DNA from 2 places in the Variovorax sp. LARHSF232 genome. Region 2 is predicted to be linked to the other one. Evidence: riboswitches for the same ligand, from Rfam matches in the RefSeq annotation. Region 2 holds a riboswitch; the other holds the start of a gene.

Region 1 (8,161 bases), on a different contig from region 2:
ACGCATCCGATGCGCAGCGCCAGTTCGACCGCTTCGCCGCCTTCTACCAGGGCGATGCCGTTCACACGGCGCCGCACTTCGTGGAGGCCTCCTCCACATGAGCATCGACCTCGCACTGATCAACGCCGAACTGGGCAAGAACGCCCAGGGCCTGGTGGACTGGGCCTTCGGCCTGGGCCGGCCTGCCATCGTCACGACCAACTTTCGGCCCTTCGAGGCAGTGATCCTGCACATGGTCACGCGCGCTCGGCCCGACGTGCCGGTGGTCTGGATGGACAACGGCTACAACACCGAGGCCACCTACCGCTTCGCCGATGAATTGGCGAAACTCCTCAAGCTCAACCTCCAGATCTACCTGCCGCGCCGCTCGCGCGCGCACCGCGAGGCGGTGGACGGCCCGGCGCCGGCGCTCGACGACCCGCGACATGCCGCCTTCACGGAGGAAGTGAAGCTGGAGCCCTTCGCACGCGCCCTGCGCGAAACCGCGCCGCAGGTGTGGTTCACCGCGCTGCGGGCCACCGACACCGCTGTGCGCGCGCAGATGGACCCGGTCAGCATCAACCCGGATGGGCTGATCAAGGTTGCGCCACTGCTGCATTGGAGCGCCAAGGACCTGCACGAGTACTGCCAGGCCCATGGACTGCCCAACAACTTCGACTACGTCGACCCGACCAAGGGCGAAGACAACCGCGAATGCGGCCTGCACCTGGCGCATTGAAGCGTCGCGGACAAATCACATGAACGCACGTACCGAACACGAACTGCTGTCACCTTCGATGCACTCACCCGCGCGCCTTTCCAATACACACCTCGACGCGCTCGAGGAAGAAACCATCTTCGTGTTGCGCGAAGTCGCCGCCGCCTTCGAGCGCCCCACGCTGCTGTTCTCCGGCGGCAAGGACTCGCTGGTGATGCTCAAGTGCGCCGAGAAGGCTTTCGGTGCCGGCCGACTGCCCTACCCGCTGTTGATGATCGACACCGGCCACAACTTTCCGGAAGTGACGGCCTTTCGCGACGAGCGCGCCAAGGAACTGGGCGCCGAGCTGATCGTGCGCAACGTCGAGGATTCGATGAAGCGCGGCACCGTGCGCCTGTCGCATCCGCTGGAATCGCGCAACGTGCACCAGTCGGTGACCTTGCTGGAAGCCATCGAGGAATTCCGTTTCGACGCGCTGATCGGCGGCGCCCGCCGCGACGAGGAAAAGGCGCGCGCCAAGGAGCGCATCTTTTCGCACCGCGACAGCTTCGGCCAATGGCAGCCCAAGGACCAGCGCCCCGAGCTGTGGACCCTGTTCAACACCCGCCTGGCCCCGGGCGAGCACTTTCGCGTGTTCCCGATCTCCAACTGGACCGAGCTGGACGTCTGGCAATACATCGAGCGCGAGAACGTCGCCCTGCCCTCGATCTACTACACGCACAAGCGTGAAGTGGTGGAGCGCCGCGGCCTCCTGGTGCCGGTGACCGAGCTGACGCCGCCCAAGGACGGCGAGCAGATCGAGGTGCGCGACGTGCGCTTTCGCACCGTGGGCGACATCACCTGCACCTGCCCGGTGGACAGCCTGGCGGCCGACGCCGGCGACGTGGTGATCGAGACGCTGGCGGCCGACGTCAGCGAGCGCGGCGCCACCCGCATGGACGACAAGACTTCCGAAGCTTCCATGGAGAAGCGCAAGAAAGACGGGTACTTCTGACATGGACGCGACCACCTTGAACGAGATCGACGGCACCGCGGGCGCGCAAGTGGATACCGGCACCGCCCTGCGCTTCATCACCTGCGGCAGCGTGGACGACGGCAAGAGCACGCTCATCGGCCGCCTGCTGGTGGACAGCAAGACGGTGCTGCAAGACCAGCTGGCCGGCGTGCAGCGCGGCGGCGAGACTGACCTGGCGCTGCTCACCGACGGCCTGTCGGCCGAGCGCGAACAGGGCATCACCATCGACGTCGCCTACCGTTATTTCTCGACGGCCAAGCGCAAGTTCATCATCGGCGACGCGCCGGGCCACGAGCAGTACACCCGCAACATGGTGACGGCCGCCTCCAGCGCCGACGCCGCCGTGGTGCTGGTCGACGCCACCAAGCTGCCCTGGGCCAGCCAGGTCGACGAAGGCGAAGTGGTCAAGCGCGAGTTGTTGCCGCAGACCCGCCGCCACACGCTGCTGGCGCACCTGTTGCGCGTGCAGTCGATCGTGTTCGCCATCAACAAGCTGGACGCAGTGCCTGATGCCGCGCTGGCACTCGAACGCATCTCCGGCGCATTGGACGATTTTGCGGAAGCCGCCGGCGTGAAGGTCGCCGCCACCGTGCCGGTCTCGGCCCTCAAGGGCTGGAACGTGGCCACCCGCCATGCCGACTGGTGCGGCTACGAGGGCCCGAGCCTTTTGGAAGTGCTGGAAGCGCTGCCGGTGACGGCGCAGGACGAGGCCGTGCCCCTTGCCTTCCCGGTGCAGTGGGTGGAGAAGTTCTCTGCGTCCGCCGACACCTCGCGCGGCCGCCGCGTGTTCTGGGGCCGTGTGGCCAGCGGCCATGTCGAGCCGGGCCAGCGCATCAGCATCCTGCCCAGCGGCCAAACGGCCACCGTGGCCCAGGTGCTGGACCATGCGCGCAACCCAAAGATCGTGCATGCGGGCCACAGCGCCGGCATCGTGCTGGACCGCGAGGTCGACGTATCGCGCGGCGACTGGCTGCTGGCGCCCGACGCCTTCGAGCCGGCACGCGAAATCACCGTGACCCTGGCCTGGCTGGACGACGAGCCGCTGCTGGCCGGCCGCGTCTACTGGGCGCTGCAGGGCCACCGCTGGGTCAAGGCCAAGGTGGCGCGGGTGGTGGACCGGCTGAACATCAACACGCTGGATGCGGAAGAAGCCGACAAGCTGGAAGCCAATTCCATCGGCGACGTGGTGCTGACCCTGCAGCAGCCACTGGCCGTGCGGCCCTTTGCGCAGTCGCGTGCCCTGGGCTCCATGGTGCTGGTCGATACCGCCTCCCACCGCACCGCCGCCGCGGTCTTGGTCCGCTGATTCGCGCAATTTCTGCAAGACCGTAAAATCAGGGTTTCCCCCGCATTCAAACTTGGCGTCAGAAGACCAATGACTCACGTCGTATCCGAATCGTGCATCCGCTGCAAGTACACCGACTGTGTCGATGTCTGCCCGGTGGACTGCTTTCGCGAAGGCCCCAACATGCTCGTCATCGACCCCGATGAGTGCATCGACTGCGCGGTGTGCATCCCCGAATGCCCGGTCAACGCGATCTACGCCGAAGAAGACCTGCCGGCCGACCAGATCGCCTTCATCAAGCTCAACGCCGAACTGGCCCTGGCCGACGGCTGGAAGAGCATCACCAAGCGCAAGCCCGCGCTGCCTGACGCCGAAGAGTGGAAAGACAAGACCGGCAAGGTCTCGGAGCTGGTTCGCTGAGCAAGCTGACCGCACCGATCGAGACCGACGCGCTCGTCATCGGCGCCGGTCCGGTCGGCCTGTTCCAGGTCTTCCAGCTGGGCCTGCTGGAGATCTCCTGCCATGTGGTCGACGCGCTGCCCTTTGCCGGCGGCCAATGCGCGCAGCTGTACGGCGACAAGCCCATTTACGACATTCCCGGCACGCCGGTGACCACCGGCAACGGTTTGGTCGAATCGCTGCTGCGGCAGCTCGAACCCTTTGCGCCCCAGTTCCATTTCGGCCAGCAGGTGGCCACGCTGGCGCGCCAGCCGGACGGCCGCTTGCTGCTGGGCACCTCGCGCGGCACCGCCTTTCTGGCCAAGACGGTCTTCATCGCCGCCGGCGTCGGCGCCTTCCAGCCCAAGCACATCGCGGTGCCGGGCCTCGAAGCCTTCGAAGGCACGCAACTCTTCTATCACCCCGAATCGCTGCAGCGCTTTGCCGGCCAGTCGGTCGTGGTGCAGGGCGGCGACGACGAGGCACTGGAAGCCGCGCTGGCCCTGGCAGGCAGCGCGCGCGCCGTCACCTTGCTGCATCGGCGCGATGCCTTCCAGGCCGAAGAGGAAACGCAGGCGCGGATCCGCGAAGCCATTTCCGACGGCTCGCTTCGCCTGGCCATCGGCCAGCCGCAGGCTTTCGATGGCCGCCATCTGCAGATCGCCACGCCGGATGCCCAGACCCTGACGTTGGAACTGGATGCCTGGCTCGCCTATCCCGGCATCTCGCCGCGCCTGGGCCCCATCGCCGACTGGGGCCTGCAACTGGCGCGCAAGCAGCTGCCGGTGGACACCGAGAAATACCAGACCTGCGAGCGCGGCGTCTTTGCCGTGGGCGACATCAACAGCTACCCGGGCAAGAAGAAGCTGATCGTCTGCGGCTTTCACGAAGCCACGCTGGCGGCCTGGGCCGCCACCGAGATCGTCTTCCCCGACAAGGCGGTTCCGTTGCAGTACACCACCACCAGCACGCGACTGCACGAATTGCTGGGCGTCGCCAAGCACTGAAGCCCCGGGGCACCCCCGATTGCCATGACCGCGTCATGGCAGATTCATCCCCCGTTCATGTCACTCGTGCATGATGGTGCTGATGCAGGCGCTCAACTTGGCCTTTTATGACTGGATCAGCTCGGCCAGCGATCCCTCCGGCCTGCTCCTCTGGTTTGCCGCGCACGGCGCCAGCCTGTGCGCCGTGCTGGTCGCCTGGGTGATCCTGCGCCATCCCAAAGACCGCGTGTATGCCTGCGCCATCGTGCTGGCGGCTGCGCTGGCCTCGGTCCTGGCCCACTCGCTGGCCGACAACCTGGGCTTTGGCCGCCCCTACATGGTTGGATTGGGCGCACCGCGCATTCCGCATGGCGCCCGTGGCGGCTTGCCCAGTGCCCACGCCACCGTGATGTTCACCGTGGCGCTGATGCTCTGGCTGCGCCCTTCGCTGCGCTGGGCTGCGCTGGGCGCAACCGTGCTGGCGGGCCTCACGGCCTGGGGACGGATCTACGCAGGCGTTCATTTCCCCCTTGATATCGCGGCCGGCTTCTTGTTGGCGCTGGTGCTCGCCACTGCGCTGCACCTGCTGGTCAGCCGTGCGACCGCCGCCGTGCGCAAGGCACGCGCCTTGCGAAGCGGCGCGGCAGACGCGGTACTCGCCGAGCTGCCGCCGCGGCACCCGCGCTGAGGGTGCGGGCGGGCCCGCCGCCAATTGTCACAAACGCCTACAATGCCCATTCGCTAGGGGTGTCGCTGCGGCTTGCCGTGACGGCTGAGAAAAAACCCTTTGAACCTGATTGAGGTAATCCTCGCGCAGGGAAGCTGGTGCTCCGGTGGCCGTCTCGACTTCTCTCATTGCCGGCCTTTGCTCCGGGCCCTTGCCCACCTGCCAAGCATTTGCGGATCTTGGAGCAATTGAATGGCACTTTCACATGAAAACCAGGCGGCCCCGGCCGCCAACGAGGCATTGACGCCGCTGGCCGACAGCGCCCGCGTCTTCCATTGGCACGACCACCTCTCGCTGTGGTTCAGCCTGGGCGTGGGCCTCTTGGTGATGCAGGTCGGCGCCTACCTGGTGCCGGCCGTGGGCACGCGCGAGGCGGTGATCGCCATCGTGCTCGGCTCCATCGTCGGTGCGGGGCTGCTGGCCTGGACGGCACGCATCGGCTGCGAAAGCGGCCTGGCCAGTGCCGGGCTGATGCACCGCACCTACGGCAGCGCCTTTGCGCGGCTGCCGGTGGTGCTCAACATCGTTCAGCTGGTGGGCTGGACCACCTTCGAGCTGGTGATCATGCGCGAAGGCACGCAGGCCATCGGCAAGCAGGCCTTCGGCTTCGCCTTCGACGGCGCCACCGGCACCCTGCTCACCACGCTGCTGTGGGGCGCCGTGCTGCTGGCCCTGCTGGCCGGCTCCATGGTGAAGCTGGTGCGCCGCTTCGTCAGCCGCTTCGGGCTGCCGCTGGTGGTGCTCTCGCTCGTCTGGCTGACCTGGCAGTTCGCCACCCGCCTGCAGGCGCAGGGCTGGGACGCCTTCTGGTCGCGTCCCGGCAACGGCGCCATGGGCCTGTTCAGCGCGCTGGACCTGGTGATCGCCATGCCGGTGTCCTGGCTGCCGCTGGTGGCCGACTACGCGCGCCACGGCCAGCGCGGCGCGCGCGGCGGTGCTTTCAGCGGCACCTGGCTGGGCTACGCCCTGGCCAACGTCTGGTGCTATGCCCTGGGCGTGATGGTGGTCAGCGTGGCCGAGCCGGGCACCTCGCTGGTGATGGCGCTGCTGCTGGCCCAGGGCGGCCTGATTGCGCTGGGCCTGATCCTCGTCGACGAGCTCGACAACGCCTATGGCGACGTGTATTCGGGCGCCGTCTCCTCCCACAGCCTGCTGCCGCGCTGGAACGTGCGCCGCTGGGGCCTGGCCATCGCTCTGCTGTGCATCGCACTGGCGCTGGTGCTGCCGATGCACAGCCTGGAGCCTTTCCTGCTGCTGCTCAGTTCGGTCTTCGTGCCGCTCTACGGCGTGATCCTGGGCCGGCTGGGCACGGGCAGCGGCTGGGCGGTGCAGCGCGAGCGCCGCATCGACTGGAGCGCCGCCCTGATCTGGGTGGCTGGCATCGTGGTCTATCACGCCTGCGGCAAGCTGGCGCCACAATGGGGTTCTGCCCTGCCGGCCCTGCTGACGACACTGGTGCTGGCCTGGCTTACGCGCCCGTCGCCGTCGGCGGCAGGCGGTGCGACGGTACTGGCGCAAAGCCGTGGTTGAGTGGGCCGTGGCCGTGGCCGACCTGCACATCCGCACCCGCCTCCATGGCGCCGATGACATAGGCGCGTGCGCTGGCCACCGCCTCGGGCAATTGCGCGCCCAGCGCCAGGTGCGCGGCAATGGCCGACGACAAGGTGCAGCCGGTGCCATGCAGGTTGCGGCTGGCGATGCGCGCCGAGGCCAGGCGCAGCGAACGACCCCCGCGCTGGGCCAGGAGGTCCACCACCTCGTCGCCGGGCAGATGGCCGCCCTTGAGCAGCACGGCGCGCGCGCCAAGCTGCAGCAGCTCTTCGGCCGCGGCCTCGAGCGCATGCGCGGCCTCGATCGGGTGGCCGATCAGCAAGGCCGCTTCGTCCAGATTGGGCGTGATCACGACGGCGCGCGGGAACAACTGGCGCACCAGGCCGTCCACCGTTTCGGCGGCGATCAAGCGGTCGCCGCTGGTGGCCACCATCACCGGGTCCAGCACCACGTTGGGCAGCTGGTAGTGGTCGATGGCCCAGGCCACCACCTCGACCACTTCGGGCGCATGCAGCATGCCCAGCTTGACGGCATCGACGCCGATGTCTTCCACCACGGCCTGGATCTGCGCCTTCAGGAATTGCGGCGGCACCGCATGGATGCCGCGCACGCCCTGCGTGTTCTGCGCCGTGAGCGCGGTGATGGCGGTCATGCCGTAGCAGCCGAGGGCCGCGAAGGTCTTCAGGTCGGCCTGGATGCCGGCGCCGCCGCCGCTGTCGGAGCCCGCGATGGAAAGGACTCGCGCGTAGCGCGTGCCGCGGGTCCCTGGGGCTGGCGTCGCGCTGGAAAATTGAGGGGTGCTCATGCGCAAAATTATCTGTCACGCAACGAATGCGTCCTGCTGAGGCCATGAATTCTTCTTCGCTCGCCCTGCCCTTCGAATCCGTTGCCATCCTCGGCGCCGGCCTGATGGGGCGCCTGCTCGCCGTCACCCTGGCGCAGGCGGGCTGCAAGGTCGCCCTGCACGAAGCCGGCAGCAGCGACGCCGAAGGCGCGGCCGCGCGCGTGGCGGCCGCCATGCTGGCGCCGCTGGCCGAATCGGCGGTGGCGCCGGCGCCGCTGGTGCGCATGGGCCACCACGCGCTGACGCGCTGGCCGCAACTGCTGGCCACGCTGGCCGAGCCGGTGTTCTTCCAGCGCGAAGGCACGCTGGTGCTGTGGCATCGGCAGGATGCGGCCGAGGCCCAGCGCCTGGCGCGCGTGCTGCAGGGCACCTGCCAGGCGGTGCCCGAGCTGCCGGCCATGCAGTCCATCGACGCCGCCGGCATCGCCGCGCTGGAGCCCTCGCTGGGCACCCGCTTTGCGCAAGGCCTCTTCCTGCCGCAGGAAGGGCAGCTGGACAACCGCGCGCTGCTGGTTTCGCTGCTGGCCACCCTGCAGGCTTTGCCGAATGTCGCTCTGCACTGGCAATCGGCGCGCCAGCCCGGGGATTTCCGCCCCGGCACGCCCGGCCAGCCCGACT
Region 2 (8,161 bases):
TCACCGCCCTGCAGACGGATCTGGTGCGAGCCGTACTCGGCGCCGAAGTCCACCATGAACTTCGGGTCGAGCGCGATGCCGCCGTCGGCGCCCACGTTGCACATCACCTGCCGTCCCGGAATGCCATCGGGATAGAACTGCGGGTCCCACTTGCTGTAGAGCGAGTTGGTGAAGTACACACGCTTGCCGTCGCGGCTGATCTCGGTCATCTGCGGTCCGCCGCCGAAGGGCGTGCCGTTGGGATGCGGCGTGTGCCTGGCGATGCCGCCGATGCGCACGCTGCCGGAAAGGCGCGGGTTCATCGGGTCGCTCACGTCGTACTGGCGCAGCTCGCCGGTGCCCCAGCAGGCCACGTAGAGGAAGCGGTCGTCCATCGACAAGTCGATGTCGGTGATGAGCGGCGGCACCGCGCCGAAACCCTTGAGCAGCGGCGGCAGCAGGTCGGCTTCGGCGGGCTCGGGCGGGATCACCGCCGTCTTCTTCGCGTTGAAGGTGCCGTCCTTCTCGCGCCACCAGGTCCAGATGGAACCTTCGAGGTTGCTGGTGTCGACCACCACGCCGACAAAGCCCCATTCGCGCACCGGGTCATGCGCGGGCCTCACCTCCAGCGCCATCTGGTGATTGGCGCCCAGGTCGATGGTCTGCAGGTGCTTGCGTCCGCGCAGGTCCCAGAAATGCAGTTGGTGGCCATAGCGGTTGCCCAGCAGTTCTTCGGGAATGATGCCGTTCTCGAACTGCGGCGGCAGGCCCCATTCGCTGGACACCATGTAGTCGCGCGGCAGGTTCCACCAGAAGTCGTAGTGCAGCTTTTGTGGGCCGCGCTCGATCTCCCATTTGCCCAAGATCTCGAAGCTTTCGCAATCCATCAGGAACACGCCGGGCGGCCCTTCGGTGCCGTCGGGGCCGGCCCCGCCCAGGGTGCTGATGTACAGGCCCTCGGGCCCGCAGTGCACCGTGTGCGGGCGCGAGTAGCCGGTCTTTTTCACCACCTCTTCCGGCTCGATGGTGCGCACGATCTGCGGCTTCTTCGGATCGGGCTGCGTGTCGACGATGTAGATGCGCGAGCTGCGGATGCCCGGGATGACGAGATAGCGGCGCTTCAGGAAGGCATGGCCCGACATGGGCGACAGGGCCGAGCTGCAGGCGTTCCAGCCGAAGTGGTGGAACTCGTCGCCCTTGTGGGGCATGTCGAGCCGGTGCAGCACGCTGCCGTAAGTTTTGGAAGACGGATCGACGTCGACCACCGCCAGCGCATCGGGGCGCGACCCGTCAGGCGACAAGAGCGCGGTGTAGGCGATGCGCTCGGGTTCCGCCTCCATCGCCAGGCGCGGCGAGGGGTGGAAAGTGGGATCGGTACGCAGGGATTCCAACATGGCGGCTCCTTCCGACAAGGACGGGATGCACACACCGCGAGAAAGGCGCAGGGGCAAAAGTATGCGCCAGCGCACCTGCTTTTTCTGTCTACCAAAAGTAAGAGTGGAACGGATGAGCTGGCCGCAGCCGCATGGGCCACTCCCCCGCGCAGCGATCAGGCCGTTGCCTCGCGCTTTGGCAGCAGCTTCCTGACCACCTCGACCACCGCCAGCACGATCGCGCCGGCCACGATGCCCACCAGCGCATTGGCCAGCATGCCGCCCAAGGTCGCCGTCCAGCCGCCCCACTGCGCCAGCCATTCCTCCATCGGGTGGCCGAGCATCGGCACGCCATGCACCAGGATGCCGCCGCCCACCAGGAACATGGCGGCGGTGCCGGCAACCGACAGCGCCTTCATCAGCCACGGCGCCACGCGCAGCAGGCTATTGCCGATGGCCCGCGCCAGGGCGCCGGCGCGCCGGCTCAGGTACAGGCCCAGGTCGTCCAGCTTGACGATGCCGGCCACCAGGCCGTACACGCCCACCGTCATCGCGACGGCGATGCCCACCAGCACCGCCAGTTGCGTCGTGAAGGGCTTGCCGGCCACCGTGCCCAGGGTGATGACGATGATCTCGGCCGACAGGATGAAGTCGGTGCGGATCGCGCCCTTGATCTTGTCCTTCTCGACCGCGCGCAGGTCGATCTTCTCGTCGACCAGGGCCGCTTCGAGCTGCGCCTGATCTGCCTGCGCCTCTTCCTTGTGCAGGAACTTGTGGGCCAGTTTTTCCACGCCCTCGAAGCACAGGAAGGCGCCGCCGATCATCAAGAGCGGAATCACCGCCCAGGGCAGGAAGCTGCCGATCAGGAGCGCCGCCGGCACCAAGATCGCCTTGTTGACGAAGGAGCCCTTGGCCACCGCCCACACCACCGGTAGCTCGCGGTCCGCCTTCACGCCCGACACCTGCTGCGCGTTAAGCGCCAGGTCGTCGCCCAGCACGCCGGCCGTCTTCTTGGCCGCGACCTTGGTGAGGATGGAGACATCGTCCAGCACGGTGGCGATGTCATCAAGCAGGAGCAGGAGGCTGGAGGCCATGGCAGATGGATGTTTTTGCTGAGTTGCCGAAATGATCCGATGGTAATTGGCAAGCTGGACAGCGTGCGGCGGGCATCGTATGGTTCGCGCCTTCGCACACTCGTTCACGTTTACGCATCCGGAGTTCACCTATGACGCCTACGAAATTCAGTACCGTCCTCTGCGCCGCCTTGCTGCTGGGCGCCTGCGGCACCTCGCCGCCTGCAGCGACGCCCGGCACGCCGCCGGCCTCCAGCGCGAGCCCGAGCGCAAGCGCCGCCGCCGCTGCGCCCCAGTCGACCGCGCAGAAAAATGCGGTGGACCCGGCGGCCGTCCAGGCCTTGAAGGCCATGGGGGCCGCCCTGCAGTCCCTGCGGCGCTACGAGGTGTCGCTGGATCTCACCGGCGAACGCGTCTTGCAGGATGGACAGAAGCTGATGCACTCGGCCCAGGCCGACCTGCAGGTCGCGCAGCCCAACCGCCTGCGGGCCCACACCGCCACGCCGATGGCGCAACGCGTGATGTACTACGACGGCAAGAAGGTCACGCTGCAGTTCCCGGACGCGAACTACTACTCCGCCGTCGATTTCTCCGGCACCGTCGGCGATCTCGTCGGCCGGCTCAAGAGCAACTACGGCGTCGAGCTTCCCGCGGCGGACCTGTTCGCCTGGGGCACCCCTGCCGCGCCCTTCGACAATCTGCAGTCGGCCATGAACGCCGGGCAGGCCGTGGTCGGGGGCAAGCTGTGCGACCACTACGCATTCCGCCAGGCCGGCATCGACTGGCAGATCTGGCTGAGCACCGGCAGCAATCCGCTGCCCCAGAAGCTGGTGGTCACCAATCTGGGCGACGATGCGCGCCCGCAATCCACCACCCTGTTCCACTGGAACCTGAAGCCGGCATTTGCGGATTCGAGCTTCACCTTCGTGCCGCGAAGCGGCGCCAAGAGCATCGACATGGTGCCGGTCAAGAAGCAATGAAGGGACATACCATGAAGACGCTCTCGATCGGACGCCCGCTCGTCGCCTGCGCAGTCGCGCTGTTCCTGGCCAGCACCATGGCCCCCGCCGAAGCCCAAAGGCACGGCGGCGGCGGTGGGGCGCGCGCGCACGGTGGCGGTGGCGGTGGCGGCGCGCGGCCACAGGTCAACAACGCGCACGCCGATGCGCGCACGCAGAACGTGCGCAGCAACAGCGTCAACAGCGTGTCGAACACCAACGTCAATGCCAGCCGCAACGTCAACGTCAACTCCAACCGCAACGTCAATGTGAACGTCGACAATCACGGCGGCTGCTGCGGCTGGGACAACGACTACCACCCCGTGGCCACGGCCGCCGCCGTCACCGCGACGGTCGCCGTGACCTCCGCGATCGTCGGCTCCATGGTCCGTACCGTGCCGGCAGGCTGTGTGCCGGTCAACTACGGCGGCATGGTCTACCAGCAATGCGGCGGCGCGTGGTACATGCCGCAGGCGGGCCAGTACGTCGTCGTCAACCCGCCGTACTGATCAGGCTTCGCCCCGGCCTTCACCGGCCGGCGCGATCGGGATGTAGAACTCGCCGCCGGCGCGGCGAAATTCCTGCGCCTTTTGCGTCATGCCGCGCGCGAGCGCGTCGTCGTCCGACAGGCCACCCTGCGCGGCAGCGAACTCGCGCACCTCCTGCGTGATCTTCATCGAGCAGAACTTGGGGCCGCACATGGAGCAGAAATGCGCCTCCTTGCTCGAGTCCTTGGGCAAGGTCTCGTCATGGAAGTCGCGCGCCGTCTCCGGGTCCAGGCTCAGGTTGAACTGGTCGTGCCAGCGGAATTCGAAACGCGCCTTGCTCAACGCGTCGTCGCGTGCCCGCACACCCGGGTGCCCCTTGGCCACGTCGGCCGCATGCGCCGCGATCTTGTAGGCGATGATGCCGGCCTTCACATCCTCGCGGTCCGGCAGGCCCAGGTGCTCCTTGGGCGTGACGTAGCACAGCATGGCGGTGCCGAACCAGCCGATCATGGCCGCGCCGATGGCGCTCGCGATGTGGTCGTAGCCCGGCGCGATGTCGATGGTCAGCGGGCCCAGCGTGTAGAAGGGCGCCTCGTGGCAGTGCTTGAGCTGCTCTTCCATGTTGGCCTGGATCAGGTGCATGGGCACGTGGCCGGGGCCTTCGATCATGGTCTGCACGTCGTGCTTCCAGGCGATTTGCGTCAGCTCGCCCAGGGTGCGCAGCTCTGCAAATTGCGCTTCGTCGTTCGCGTCCGACGCGCAGCCCGGGCGCAGGCCGTCGCCCAGCGAAAAGCTCACGTCGTACTGCTTCATGATGTCGCAGATGTCTTCGAAGTGCGTGTACAGGAAGCTTTCCTTGTGATGCGAGATGCACCACTTGGCCATGATCGAGCCGCCGCGCGAGACGATGCCGGTACGCCGCCCCGCAGTCAGGTGGATGAAGGGCAGGCGCAGCCCGGCATGGATGGTGAAGTAGTCCACCCCCTGCTCGGCCTGCTCCACCAGCGTGTCCCGAAAGATCTCCCACGTCAGGTCTTCGGCCACGCCGCCCACCTTCTCCAGCGCCTGGTAGATCGGCACGGTGCCGATGGGCACCGGCGAGTTGCGCACGATCCAGTCGCGCGTGGTGTGGATGTTGCGGCCGGTCGAAAGATCCATCACGTTGTCGGCGCCCCAGCGGATCGCCCACACCAGCTTCTCCACCTCTTCCTCGATGCTCGAGGTGACGGCCGAGTTGCCGATATTGGCGTTGATCTTCACGAGGAAGTTGCGCCCGATGGCCATCGGCTCGATCTCGGGGTGATTGATGTTGGCCGGGATGATGGCGCGCCCGCGCGCCACCTCGTCGCGCACGAACTCGGGCGTGACGATCTTCGGGATCTTGGCGCCCAGCGGGTTGCCAGCGAGCCTGGCCTCGCGTGCGGCGTCACCCATGTACTCGGCCATCCATTCGCGCCGACCGTTCTCGCGGATGGCGACGTACTCCATCTCGGGCGTGACGATGCCTTTGCGGGCGTAGTGCATCTGCGTGACGTTGGCGCCCGCCTTGGCCTTGCGCGGCATGCGCTGCAGCCTGGCGGCCTCGCGCCGCAGGTCGGCCACGCGCGCGCTGGCCTCGTCCTTGGTGCCATCGTCCAGCGCCTGGAGCGTGCGGCCCGAATAGAAGGCGGAATCGTCGCGCGCGTCGATCCAGCCGCGCCGCAGCGGCGGCAGGCCGCGCCGGATGTCGATCTCCGCTTGGGGGTCGGTGTAGGGGCCGGAGGTGTCGTAGAGCGACACCGTTTCGCCGTTGGTGAGCAACACCTCGCGCATCGGCACCTGGATCTCGGGGTGCAGCGCGCCCTGGATGTGGGTCTTGGTGGAGGCGGGAAACGGCTCGCGGGTGCGCGCCAGCAGTTCGGTGAAGCTGGCGAGTTTCGGATCGAGGGGGGCGTTCATCGGGGGTCCTTTCCGGGTGGTAGCAACTGCACTAAGACGTTGCTCCGGAAAGTGCCCTGGAGAGGTGCTTGCCGTCTGCGAACTACCCCCTGTGGAGAGGGACGCGCGCCTTGGCAGGCTTCTCAGGTTCAGCTCTTCTTCCGCCGGTATTAACCGGATCAAGTTCTCGGGTCCGGCCTTCAATCAGGCCGTCTCAGCACACTGGTGCACCCCGGAGCAGGCGCGATTGTGGGGGCAGCCTGCCCGTCGGTCAACCGAAAAAACTCAGGTCACGTCGCGCTTGAGGCGGATCTCCTCGATGCGCACGGTGCCGATGGCGGTGGTCTTGGCGGTCTTCATTTCGCGCTTGAAGCCGGCCAGTTCCATGAAGCGGATCGCGCGGTCATTGCGCAGGGGCACCCAGATGGTGACCGTGGTGCAGCCCTCTTCTTCCAGGCCTTCGCGCGCAGCATCCCACAGGGCCACGCCGACGCCCTTGCCCCAATGCTCGGGCTTGATGTGCAGGGCCCAGATCTCGCCGGTCGTGGCGGGCGTCTTGGGGTCGCGCGAACGGTCGAAGCCGACGAAACCGACGATCTCGCCGTCGACCTCGGCCACGTGGATCTGCGGCTCGCTGAACTCGATGGCTTCGCGCCACTTGGCTTCGCGCGAGGCGGGAGCAATGACGCTCAGCTGGTCTTCGGGGAGGATGTCCTTGTAGGCAGCCTTCGCGGCAACGGCATGAACTTCGGCAACGGCTTTGGCGTCGCGCAGGGTGGCGGGGCGGACTTCGTAGTCGGACATGATGAACGAGAGGGAGAAAGAAAGAAGAAGCGGAAAAGCCCTCTATTGTCGCCTGCGATGGCGGCAGGGGTTTTCGCCTCTAAACTTCCGGATACACAGCAAATACGGAGAACCCGCCATGGCAAAAGGTCAGCAACGCAGCAACAAGGAAGGCAAGAAGCCCAAGAAGGACAGCGGCGCACCGCCCAAGCCGATCTCGGGCGCGCCGATGGCGCCACCCATGACCACCGCGATCATTCCGCGCGGCAAGGACAAGAACAAGTAAGGCTGGCCCAAGCGCCTCCGGTCACGCCCATGAACACCCCTTCGGCGCAGCCGCGCAATCCGCTGCACGGCCTCACGCTGGAGGCGATCCTCACGGCGCTGGTCGAGTACTACGGCTGGCCGGGGCTGGGCGACCGCGTCCAGGTGCGCTGCTTCAACGTCGACCCCAGCATCGGCTCCAGCTTGAAGTTTCTGCGCAAGACGCCGTGGGCACGCGAGAAGGTCGAGAGCCTGTACCTCTTCATGCTGCGCGAACAAAAGCGCGAGCAGCAGCAACAACGCCAAGAGCCGCCCGGATGAAGATCCGCATCGAGCCCGCGGGCTACGAGTTCGAGGCGGCGCCCGGGCTCACCCTGCTGCAGGCGGCGGAGGACACCGGCATCGAGATTCCCAGTTCCTGCCGCAACGGCACCTGCCGCACCTGCATCTGCGAGATCAGGGGCGGCGGCTCGGTGCGCTACCGCATCGAATGGCCGGGCCTGTCGGCCGAGGAAAAGGCCGAGGGCTGGACCCTGCCCTGCATCGCCGAGCCGCTGGCCGACCTCACGCTGGAGATCCCCTTCGCCCTGCTGGCCGACTGAACACTCATTCCTTCCTGATAGGCGCCGCCACGATCCGGTCGCGCTCCGCCAGCGTCGGAAACAACTTCACCCAGCCCAGCGCCACCAGCACGGTGCCGATGCCGCCCGCCACCACCGAGCCGACCGGCCCCAGCAAGGCCGCAGTGGCGCCCGATTCGAACTCGCCCAACTGGTTGCTGGCACCGATGAAGATCGAGTTGACCGAGCTGACGCGCCCGCGCATCTCATCCGGCGTTTCCAATTGCACCAGCGTCTGGCGGATCACCACGTTGACCATGTCGACGCCGCCGGAGACAGCCAGCGCGATGAGCGACAAGGTGAAGCTGCGCGAGAGCCCGAACACGATCATGCAGACGCCAAAGGCCGCCACCGCCGCCAGCAGCGTGCGCCCCACGTGCCGCTCCACCGGCCGGCGCGTGAGCACGATGGACATCACCAGCGCGCCCACCGCCGGCGCGCTGCGCAGCAGCCCCAAGCCCCAGGGCCCCGTGTGCAGGATGTCCTTGGCATAGATCGGCAGCAGCGCCACGGCGCCGCCCAACAGCACGGCAAAGAGATCGAGCGAGATCGCGCCGAGCACGGTCTTGCGCTGCCAGATGAAGTGCACGCCCGCCAGCAGCGTCTGCACGGTCACCGGCTCCCTGGATCGCTCGGGCTGCACATAGCGCAGCCGCACCACCAGCA

Evidence for each region. A riboswitch is a leader RNA that binds a small molecule or an ion and turns the genes downstream of it on or off. The one in region 2 is predicted to bind thiamine pyrophosphate.
Region 1: it holds a riboswitch for thiamine pyrophosphate, as region 2 does, so the genes downstream of both, ACIPRI_RS13020 (purine-cytosine permease family protein) here and thiC (phosphomethylpyrimidine synthase ThiC) in region 2, are expected to answer to the same signal.

Annotation. Positions count from the first base shown of each region.
Region 1 is NZ_JBIXJS010000004.1:173,445-181,605, reverse strand. Features, by position in the region: gene ACIPRI_RS13055 (DUF934 domain-containing protein) at 1-101, shown strand, start outside; gene ACIPRI_RS13050 (phosphoadenosine phosphosulfate reductase domain-containing protein) at 98-718, shown strand; gene cysD (sulfate adenylyltransferase subunit CysD) at 738-1,691, shown strand; gene ACIPRI_RS13040 (sulfate adenylyltransferase subunit 1) at 1,693-3,018, shown strand; gene fdxA (ferredoxin FdxA) at 3,088-3,417, shown strand; gene ACIPRI_RS13030 (NAD(P)/FAD-dependent oxidoreductase) at 3,375-4,442, shown strand; gene ACIPRI_RS13025 (phosphatase PAP2 family protein) at 4,513-5,109, shown strand; TPP riboswitch at 5,155-5,258, shown strand; gene ACIPRI_RS13020 (purine-cytosine permease family protein) at 5,341-6,678, shown strand; gene thiD (bifunctional hydroxymethylpyrimidine kinase/phosphomethylpyrimidine kinase) at 6,617-7,504, opposite strand; gene ACIPRI_RS13010 (FAD-dependent oxidoreductase) at 7,549-8,161, shown strand, end outside.
Region 2 is NZ_JBIXJS010000010.1:126,563-134,723, forward strand. Features, by position in the region: gene ACIPRI_RS22150 (selenium-binding protein SBP56-related protein) at 1-1,373, opposite strand, end outside; gene ACIPRI_RS22155 (DUF808 domain-containing protein) at 1,529-2,446, opposite strand; gene ACIPRI_RS22160 (DUF2092 domain-containing protein) at 2,578-3,405, shown strand; gene ACIPRI_RS22165 (hypothetical protein) at 3,417-3,932, shown strand; gene thiC (phosphomethylpyrimidine synthase ThiC) at 3,933-5,849, opposite strand; TPP riboswitch at 5,968-6,073, opposite strand; gene ACIPRI_RS22175 (N-acetyltransferase family protein) at 6,114-6,632, opposite strand; gene ACIPRI_RS22180 (hypothetical protein) at 6,751-6,897, shown strand; gene ACIPRI_RS22185 (VF530 family protein) at 6,927-7,196, shown strand; gene ACIPRI_RS22190 (2Fe-2S iron-sulfur cluster-binding protein) at 7,193-7,477, shown strand; gene ACIPRI_RS22195 (MFS transporter) at 7,482-8,161, opposite strand, start outside.